Regions from separate parts of the Microbispora sp. CA-102843 genome, predicted to be linked through region 1. Evidence: predicted binding sites of a transcription regulator. Region 1 holds the regulator's gene; each other region holds the start of a gene.

Region 1 (3,269 bases):
TCCTTGTACCAGTCGAGGATCGACTCCATCGTGTCGTCCACGGCCAGGATGAAGCAGGCGCTCACCTGCTGGGGCGAGCGGGTGCCGACGTTGAACCACACCGGGGAGTTGAAGCTGAAGATCTGGTGGATCAGGGCGTGCTTGAGCTCGTGGTCGAAGATCTCCGCGTCCTCCTCGGAAGCGAAGTAGCCGTTCTCGACGCCGGTCCTGGTGTAGACGCCAACCACCCGGTCGACGAGCTGCTTGAGGCTCGACTCGCGCTGCGGGGTGCCCACCGCCCCGCGGAAGTACTTGGTGGTGACGATGTTGGCCGCGTTGACCGACCAGAAGTCCGGGAACTCCACGCCGTGCTGCTCGAAGTTGACCGAGCCGTCCCGCCAGTTCGTCATCACGACGTCGCGCCGCTCCCAGCGGACCTCGTCGTACGGGTGGACACCCGGGGTGGTGAAGACGCGCTTCATCTTCAGGCCCTTGCGCGGGCGCTTGCCGGCCCGGCCCCCTGCGCCCGATACGGTGCCGCTCACGGTCTCCGTCATGACTTCCCCCTCCCAGGGCCCGGTGGAGCCCCTCTTTCGGACCACGCTCGTTACAAACTCATCGTCGCGCCGCGGCCACCGCACCCACGCCGTGCCGCCGCCTCCGCCCCGTCCCGGTCTCCCCGGGAGGAGGCGCTCAGTCCTCGATCGGCTCCCGGTCGCCTCTGGCCGCCCGGAGCTGCTCGATCTCCATCTCGAAGTCGGCCAGCGTCTCGAATCCCCGATAGACCGACGCGAAACGCAGGTAGGCCACCTCGTCGAGGTCGCGGAGCGGGCCCAGGATGGCCAGGCCCACCTCGTGGGAGGCGATCTCGGCCGCGCCGGTGCCCCGGATGCTCTCCTCGACGCGCTGCCCGAGCTGGGCGAGGGAGTCCTCGCCGACCGGGCGCCCCTGGCAGGCCCGCCGTACGCCGGCGATGACCTTCTCCCGGGAGAACGGCTCGGTGACCCCGCTGCGCTTGCTCACCATCAGCAGCACGGTCTCCTGGGTGGTGAACCTGCGCCCGCACTCGGGGCAGGTGCGCCGGCGGCGGATCGCCGCCCCGTCCTCGGCCGCACGGCTGTCCACGACCCGGGTGTCCGGGTGGCGACAGAACGGACAGTGCACTTCATCGCCTCCCTGAACGTACATCCCGAACACAAGGTGTGGTGAACTTACACCGCTGTGACTACTAGATGTTGTGGTCCAACCGTAGGAGTGCCCGACCTTGAACGCAAGTCGAACCGGCGACGGGAGGGGAAGTGCCTGTTCGGCGCGCGTGTCGCGCCCCCAGTCACGGCTGCCTCAACTGCCCCTCACGTCGGGGAATACGCCCTTTACGCGCCCTTTCTCGCCCGATTTCCGTAGGGCTTCTGACCTGGGCGTACAGCGACCAGAGAAGATCGGGTAAATCGAACACGGGATCGATCGAACTCCCGTACGATGAGGTGGACGTCGAGATCGGCGATTTCGCTGGATATCGAACAATTGTTTGACGGTGATCTTGAATCGCGGTACGGTCGCTCTGTGCGACATGAGGAACACGGATCGAGAGGTGGCATCGTGAGTGACCGAAGTGAGCAAGCGGATGGCGTCAGCGACCTCGCGGTTCGCAGGCGCGACTCGCTTGGCCTCACCCCCAGGCAGCGGAAGATCCTCGAGGTGATCCGCGACTCGGTCCAGCAGCGCGGCTATCCGCCGTCCATGCGGGAGATCGGGGAAGCGGTCCAGCTGACCAGCACCTCCAGCGTGTCGCACCAGCTCACGGCGCTCCAGCGTAAGGGCTACCTCCGGCGTGACCCGCATCGGCCCCGGGCCCTGGAGGTCCGGCTGCCGGGCGAGCCGGTGCTGTGGGTTGATCCCGACGCGACCTCCGAGGAGGAGGCCGGGTTCAACCGGCCCACCGCGGCCTACGTGCCGCTGGTCGGCCGCATCGCGGCCGGTGGTCCCATCCTCGCCGAGCAGAGCATCGAGGACGTGTTCGCGCTGCCCAAGCAACTCGTGGGCGAGGGCACGCTGTTCCTGCTCCAGGTCTCCGGCGACTCGATGATCGAGGCCGCCATCGCCGACGGCGACTGGGTCGTGGTGCGGCAGCAGCCGGTCGCCGACAACGGCGACATCGTGGCCGCCATGATCGACGGCGAGGCCACCGTGAAGACGTTCAAGCGCAAGGACGGGCACGTGTGGCTGGTGCCGCACAACCCCAACTACGAGCCGATCCCCGGTGACGAGGCCACCGTGCTCGGCAAGGTCACGGCCGTCCTGCGCAAGCTGTAGCCGTCCACCGGTTCCGGACGCCGCACAGGGACAAGCCCGGCGCTCACGAGAGCGCCGGGCTTGTCCTGTGCCGTGTTCAGTTCGCCGTCAGGAGGCGGTGCAGCTCACCGGCGACGGAACGCCGTTGGTGCCCGACCAGCTTCCGTTGAAGCCGAACGTGGTCGAGGCCCCGGCGCCCAGCGCGCCGTTGTAGGACAGATTCGTCACCGTGACGTTGGAGCCGCTCGCGCTGAGCGTGCCGTTCCAGAGCTGGCTGATGCTCTGGCCGTTCGGGAAGGCCCACTTCACGGTCCAGGCGGAGATCGCCGAGGAGCCCGCCTTGACCGTGACCTCGCCCTGGAAGCCGCCGGGATACTCGTTGGCGACCTTGTACGTGGCGGTGCACGTCTTCCCGCCAGGCGACGAGGGAGACGCGGACGGGGACGCCGACGGCGACGCGGAGGGAGACCTCGACGGAGACGCCGAAGGGGACACGCTCGGCGAGGCCGAGGGCGACACCGGCGGCGTCGGGTTGCCTCCCGTCGGCGGGATCAGGTAGGGCGAGATGATGCTCTGCTTGGCCTGGTCGACCGTCGCCCAGTCGTCCTTCAGGATGCCGCCCGTGTCACCCGAGTTGGGGTTCCACGACCAGTAGGTAAACGACATGCCGTTCACCCCGCTGCCCATGTACTTCATGAGCTCCTGGAGCCAGACCTTGTCGATGTTGCTGGCCAGCGTGGTGCCGAACTCGCCCACCATGATCGGCGCGATGTTCTGCTTGTACAGGTAGCCCCAGTACTTGTCCCAGATGGCCGGCATGTTGGCCGGGTACGACGGGTCGTCGAACCACGTCTGGTGGTAGACCGACGTGGCGTACTCGTGGGGCGAGTAGACGAGCCGGTTGGCCACGTTCAGCCGCACCGGGTACTGCCCGGCCTTGGTGAGGTTGCCGCCCCACCAGCCACAGTCCTCGTCGTTGCTGGTGTCGTTGTCCCAGA
Region 2 (3,269 bases), 4.9 Mb from region 1:
CGATGTTCGTCGCCATGGGCGTGGTGGAGGAGAAGGGCAGCCGCATCGTGGAGATCCTGCTCACCTCGGTGCGTCCCTGGCAGCTCCTGGGCGGCAAGATCGTCGGGCTGGGTTCGCTGGGGCTGGTCAACCTCGTCGTGGTCATCGCCGCCGGTCTTTCGGCGTCGTTCGCGACCGGCTTCACGGCCGATCTGCCCCCCGGAATGGGGGGAATCGTGGTCAGCGCGGTCGTCTGGTTCGTGCTGGGCTACGCCTTCTTCTCGGCGCTCGCCGCCGCCTTCGGCTCCCTGGTGTCGCGGCAGGAGGAGCTCAACACCGTCCTGACGCCGATGACCATGCTCATGATGTTCACCTACCTGACGGCCTACTTCGCCGCCGTCGAGCCGACGGGCACGGTCGCGCGCGTGCTGTCGTTCGTGCCGCCGTTCTCCTCGATGGTCATGCCCGTGCGTACGGCGGCCGTCGACGTGCCGCTGGGGGAGATCCTCATCGCCGGAGCGCTCATGATCGTGGCCGTGGTGGCCGTCCTGCTGGGCGCGGCCCGCGTCTACCGGCGGGCGGTGCTCCGCACCGGCGCCCGGGTCAAGCTGGGCGAAGTCGTCCGCTGACGGCCGGGAGCGCCCGCTGGAGGGTCAGGGTTGCCGGGAGAGTGTCTGACTGATCAGTTCGGCCGCGCGGCCGGGGTCGTCGGCGCTCTCCTGGCCGCCCGGGGCCCACAGGAACATCCAGCCTTCCTTGGCGGGCGTCGCGAAGACGATCGTCTGCCTGCCGGTGTCCGGGTGCCAGACGGACAGGACGGGATCGTCCGTGCCGAGCAGTCGCGCGGTGAGACCGCGCTCGGGGAGTCGCGCCGCGAGCGCCTCAAGGTGGGCCAGGCGCTGTCCGCTGTAGTCGCCGGTGCCCGTCACGTGGCCCCTCCAGCGGGAGATCCAGCTTTGCTACAAGGATCGTCCCAGGTCAGCGCGCTGACAACCACGCTGGGGTAACGCCCGGGAATGTAACGGCGCGGTTGGGATGCCGTTCCCTCGCCGCGCACCGTGGCGGTTCGGGCATTGATCGAACAGCCGTTCGGCTATATTGGACTGGTCGCCGCCGGGGTGCGCGCCGTCACGGCGCCGGGGCGCGACAGGCTCCCGGCCCGCCTTTCGGGGCGGCGTGCGGGAAGCCCCGGAAAATGTCGGTGGCACCCCGTAGTTTTTCGGTGACCGAGTAGACGACCACCCTCCAGGGGGCACCCAATGGCAATCAACGACCGCGAGAAGGCCCTTGAGACCGCCCTCGCGCAAATCGAGCGGCAGTTCGGCAAGGGCAGCGTCATGCGTCTCGGAGACGACGCGCGTGCCCCGATCGAGGTCATCCCCACCGGTTCGATCGCTCTCGACGTCGCCCTCGGCATCGGCGGCTATCCCCGCGGCAGGATCGTCGAGGTGTACGGCCCCGAGTCCTCCGGTAAGACGACGGTCGCCCTGCACGCCGTGGCCAACGCCCAGAAGGGCGGCGGCATCGCCGCGTTCATCGACGCCGAGCACGCCCTCGACCCCGAGTACGCCAAGAAGCTGGGCGTCGACGTCGACGCGTTGCTCGTCTCCCAGCCGGACACCGGTGAGCAGGCGCTGGAGATCGCGGACATGCTGATCCGCTCCGGCGCCGTCGACATCATCGTGATCGACTCGGTCGCGGCCCTCGTGCCGAAGGCCGAGATCGAGGGCGAGATGGGCGACAGCCACGTCGGTCTCCAGGCCCGCCTCATGTCGCAGGCCCTGCGCAAGATCGCCGGCGCGCTGAACCAGACCCGGACCACCGCCATCTTCATCAACCAGCTCCGCGAGAAGATCGGCGTCATGTTCGGAAGCCCCGAGACCACCACGGGTGGCAAGGCGCTGAAGTTCTACGCGTCGGTGCGGCTGGACGCGCGCAGGATCGAGACGCTCAAGGACGGCACCGAGCCGGTCGGCAACCGGACCCGGGTGAAGGTCGTCAAGAACAAGATGGCCCCGCCCTTCCGCCAGGCCGACTTCGACATCCTGTACGGCATCGGCATCTCCCGCGAGGGCGGGCTGATCGACATGGGCGTCGAGCACGGGTTCGTGCGCAAGGCCGGCGCCTGGTACACGTACGAGGGCGACCAGCTCGGGCAGGGCAAGGAGAACGCCCGCAACTTCCTGAAGAACAACCCCGACATCGCCAACGAGATCGAGAAGAAGATCAAGGAGAAGCTCGGGGTCGGGCCGCGGCTCGACTCGCCGAGCGAGCCCGTCGCCGCTCCGGCGGCGCCGCCCGCCCCCACGTCCGGCCGGGGCAGCAAGGCGGCCAGCGCGCCCAAGCCGGGTGACGTCTGAGCGCAGGCATGAGGCGCGACGAGCCCCCCGGCCCGGACGACGGGATCGGGCCGGGGGACTGGAACTCGGGACCCTGGGGGCCGGTCGAGGAGCCGTCAGGGCCGGCTGAGGACGCGTCCGCGACGATCGCCGCCCTGCGTGCGGAGATCGCGCGTGCGGAGATCGGGCGCGCGGAGATCGGGCGGGCGGAGATCGGGCGCGCGGAGGCGAGTCAGGACGCCGGCGGGGCCGGACGGCGGCGTCGGGGACGTGGCGGTCGGCGAGGAGACCGGGCAGGCCTGGGAGACCGGGATGCGCTGGGAAACCGGGATGCGCTGGGAGACCGGGATGCGCTGACAGACTCGGAAGCGCAGGGAGACCCGGATGCGCTGACAGACTGGGGAGCGCTGACCGACCGGGGAGCCCGGCGAGGCAGGCGAGAGCGTAAGAGGTCCGGCGGGTGGCTTCCCGACGGCCCGCAGGAAGGCGCGGCGGCGAGCGACGGACCGCCGGCCGACCCCGAGGCGGTGGCCAGAGCCATCTGCCTGCGGCTGCTGACGATGGCGCCCAAGACCCGGGCCCAGCTCGCGGACGCCCTGCGCAAGCGGGAGGTGCCCGAGGAGGCGGCGAACGCCGTGCTGGAGCGGTTCTCCGAGGTCGGGCTCATCGACGACGAGGCGTTCGCCGCCGCGTGGGTGAGCTCCCGGCACACCGGTCGCGGGCTCGCCCGCCGCGCGCTCGCCCAGGAACTGCGGCAGCGCGGCGTGGCCGAGGAGACGGTCAAGGACGCCGTCGGGCGACTCGATCCGGACGAGGAGGCCGAGACCGCACGCAGGCTGGTGGATCGGAAGCTGGCCGCCACCCGCGGGGTGGAGCCGCAGGCGCGCATGCGAAGACTGGTCGGCATGCTGGCCCGCAAGGGCTACTCTCCAGGCCTGGCCTTCCGTGTGG
Region 3 (3,269 bases), 1.1 Mb from region 1:
GTGGTCGGGCGGGCGGTTGCGGCGCAGGGCGCTCTCCAGCACCAGCGACAACTGCTCGCGCACCCGGCCCTGCCCGATGAACTCGTCCAGCCGCCGGGGACGCAGCGCGGCCTCGATCACCCGCTCGTCGCCCTCGGGTTCAGGCGACACGAGATCCCGCTCGAAGCTCACTCGACACCATCCGCTCGGCCTGCCGGGACCCGTCTGTTTCCCGGTGAAAATTTCATCGAACCATTACCCACCACGCACCCCGCACGGCGGGCGAGGCGCGGCCCGTCACGAGGTCACCGCACGCTCAGCGCGCGCAGGGCGGACTTGAGCAGCGCGGCCACCTGCGGGGCGCGACCGGCCGCGACCTCCGCCTCGGCCTCCGCGGTCACCGCCGCGACCGCCTCGTCGGCGTCCCGCGACGAGTAGCCGAGCCCGACCAGCCCCGAGTGGACCTGGTCGCGCCATGCGGGCGGCGCGGCCGCGCCGTTCAGCGCGGCGTCGACGGCCGCCGCCGGGGTGCCGAGCTTGTCCTTGAGTTCGAGCACGATGCGCTGCGCGCCCTTCTGGCCGATGCCGGGCACCATCGTCAGGGCCTTGATGTCGGCGCTCGCCACCGCGACCCGCAGCGCGTTGGGCGCGTGGACCGCGAGCATGGCCAGGGCCAGGCGCGGCCCGACCCCGCTGGCCGTCTGGAGCAGTTCGAAGACCGTTCGCTCGTCGTCGGAGGCGAAGCCGTACAGCGTGAGCGAGTCCTCGCGGACGACGAGCGAGGTGGACAGCCGGGCGGGTTCCCCCACGCGCAGCCCGGCCAGGGTGCCCGGGGCGCAGTGGACGAGCATCCCGACGCCGCCGACCTCGACCACGGCGCTGTCGGCCCCGATCGCCGCCACCTGCCCCGCAACGGATGCGATCACCGCGTGCTCCCTCCCCGGTCCGGACGCCCGGCCGCGACATCGCCGGGCGTCCCAGTCCTACCAGAGCCCGCGGTGCCCGCACCGCCGGAACGGGCCCTGGCCAGGGCGTCGGCCAGGCGGTGCTGCACACCGCCGCGCCAGACGTGGCAGATGGCGAGGGCGAGCGCGTCGGCCGCGTCAGCGGGCTTGGGCATGGCGTCGAGCCGCAGTAGCCGGGTGACCATCGTGCCGACCTGCTTCTTGTCGGCGTTGCCGTTGCCCGTGATGGCGGCCTTGACCTCGCTCGGCGTGTGCAGCGCGACCGGCAGCCCCCGCCGGGCCGCGCAGACGATCGCGACGGCCGACGCCTGGGCCGTCCCCATGACCGTACGGACGTTGTGCTGGGCGAAGACCCGCTCGACGGCGACCGCGTCCGGCCTGATCTCGTCGAGCCAGCGCTCGATCTCCGCCTCGATGACGACCAGCCGGGACCCGATGTCGTCGTCGGCCGGGGTGCGGACCACCCCGACCGACAGCAGGCTCAGCGGCGCGCCCGGACGACCCTCCACGGCGCCGAGACCGCACCGCGTCAGCCCCGGGTCCACGCCCATCACCCGCAGTTGGGGCAACCGCACCGGCACGCCTCCCTGATCCGGGCGGCGCGGCCACCGCGCGGCCGCCACTGCGCCGAACACCTGTTCGGTCGGTCACTCTATCGCGATCAGCGGCCGCGCGGGCGCGTCAGAAGTAGTCGATCATGTACGCCCCGCAGCCGAACGCCGCGTCCAGTGCGTCGTCGGCGTCGGGAGAGCCGCCGGTCAGCAGACCGGCGCGGCGGAGCGTGGCCGTGGGCACGCCGGCGAACAGCGCGGACATCCCCCCGATCGTGAGCCGCGCCGCCTCCCCGGGAGGCGTGTCCCGCCGCGTCACGGAGCCTGAGCCGCCGTCCACCCGCAGCAGCCACGCGCCCGCGTTGCCCGGGCGCCGGGAGTCGGTCACCTCGACGGGGGTCTCGACGTGGACCCCGGCGGGGAAGCCGCGCCCCTCGACCGCGGCGGGCAGGTCGATCAGCCGGAACATCCACCGGGTCTGGGTGACCTCGTCCTTCGACCGCTCCCGCAGCATCCAGAGCACCGGGTCGGCCGGGTCGACGCAGGCGGTCACCGACTTCGCGACGGTCGAGGCGCTGCCGACCACCGACCACAGGGCCCGGGCCGTCGCCTCCGACCCCGCCAGCAGGTTGTCGACCTCGATGTTCCCGTCGCTCCACCGGTAGACGACGAACCCGTCCTCGGCCAGGTAGCAGAAGTCGTCGTCGTCCTCCAGCCACAGGCGCCAGGTCCGCTCGTCGAGGCACAGCGGCCCGCTCGCGCGCGTGGCGGCGTGCACCCTGCCGATCAGGGCCACGAGCTCGGCCGCGTCGGCGGGGCCCATCCGGCGCAGCTTGACCGCGCCGGCCGCGCCGCCCGGGCCGCCCAGCGTGCGCAGCGCCTCGGCGGGCACGGTGATCCGCTGGAGCACGCCGGCGTGCTCGTAGCCCGCGCTCCGGTACACCGGCGTGGTGGCCGGATAGAGTGCGGAGACCGCGTGGCCGAGTTCCGCGCAGCGCTCGATGGCCGCGTGCGTGAGCATCCGGCCCACACCCCTGCCGCGGTCCTCCGGCGACACCGTAACACCCGCCACGCCGCCCATGGACAGCGGGCGACCGTGCCACCACTGGACATACGGGTTGATCCTGGCCGCGCCGACGAGGCGGGGGCCGTCGAAGGCGCCCAGGTAACGGCCCTCGGGCAGCATCGGGGAGACGAGCTTGCGCCAGGTCTCGGCGCCGCCGCCCGACAGCGGGCCGAAGGCGCGCCTGCGGTTGTCGAGGACGGCGTCCAGGTCGTCGCTCGTGAGATGACGGATTTCCACAACGGGCCAAGCTATGCGGGCCCCGGCGGCCTCTGCCACCGGTTTTCCGCCTCCCTGCCCGGCTCCCGCGTCAGGCCTCGATCTTCTCCATGACCTCGTCGCTCACGTCGAAGTTCGCCCAGACGTTCTGCACGTCGTCGCTGTCCTCGAGCGCGTCGATGAGCTTGAAGATTTTGCGGGCGCCGTCCTCGTCCAGCGGGACGTTGAGCGTCGGGACGAAGCTCATCTCGGCCGACTCGTAGTCGATGCCCGCGTCCTGAAGCGCCTTGCGCACCGGGATGAGGTCGGAGGCCTCGCAGACCACCTCGAAGTTCTCGCCGAGGTCGTTGACCTCCTCGGCCCCCGCGTCGAGGACGGCCATGAGCACGTCGTCCTCGGTCAGCGCCCCCTTGGGGACGATCACGACGCCCTTGCGGTTGAACATGTACGACACCGAGCCGGGGTCGGCGAGCGAGCCGCCGTTGCGGGTCA

What was found. The regulator LexA, encoded in region 1, represses DNA repair genes until DNA is damaged. The targets are predictions, from matches to a motif close to TCGAACANNTGTTCGA.
Region 2: recA (recombinase RecA) is a predicted target of LexA. The motif match lies at 1,057-1,072, and genes of this name have one in related genera.
Region 3: ruvC (crossover junction endodeoxyribonuclease RuvC) is a predicted target of LexA. The motif match lies at 1,572-1,587, and genes of this name have one in related genera.

The regions. Positions count from the first base shown of each region.
Region 1 covers NZ_JBNJNF010000001.1:2,256,691-2,259,959, reverse strand. Annotated here, with positions in the region: gene ACQEVJ_RS10550 (vitamin B12-dependent ribonucleotide reductase) at 1-536, opposite strand, end outside; gene nrdR (transcriptional regulator NrdR) at 673-1,143, opposite strand; gene lexA (transcriptional repressor LexA) at 1,576-2,292, shown strand; gene ACQEVJ_RS10535 (cellulase family glycosylhydrolase) at 2,380-3,269, opposite strand, start outside.
Region 2 covers NZ_JBNJNF010000001.1:7,149,983-7,153,251, reverse strand. Annotated here, with positions in the region: gene ACQEVJ_RS33125 (ABC transporter permease) at 1-608, shown strand, start outside; gene ACQEVJ_RS33120 (hypothetical protein) at 633-908, opposite strand; gene recA (recombinase RecA) at 1,239-2,339, shown strand; gene recX (recombination regulator RecX) at 2,726-3,269, shown strand, end outside.
Region 3 covers NZ_JBNJNF010000001.1:3,324,936-3,328,204, reverse strand. Annotated here, with positions in the region: gene ruvB (Holliday junction branch migration DNA helicase RuvB) at 1-171, opposite strand, end outside; gene ruvA (Holliday junction branch migration protein RuvA) at 285-905, opposite strand; gene ruvC (crossover junction endodeoxyribonuclease RuvC) at 902-1,504, opposite strand; gene ACQEVJ_RS15675 (GNAT family N-acetyltransferase) at 1,626-2,798, opposite strand; gene ACQEVJ_RS15670 (YebC/PmpR family DNA-binding transcriptional regulator) at 2,869-3,269, opposite strand, start outside.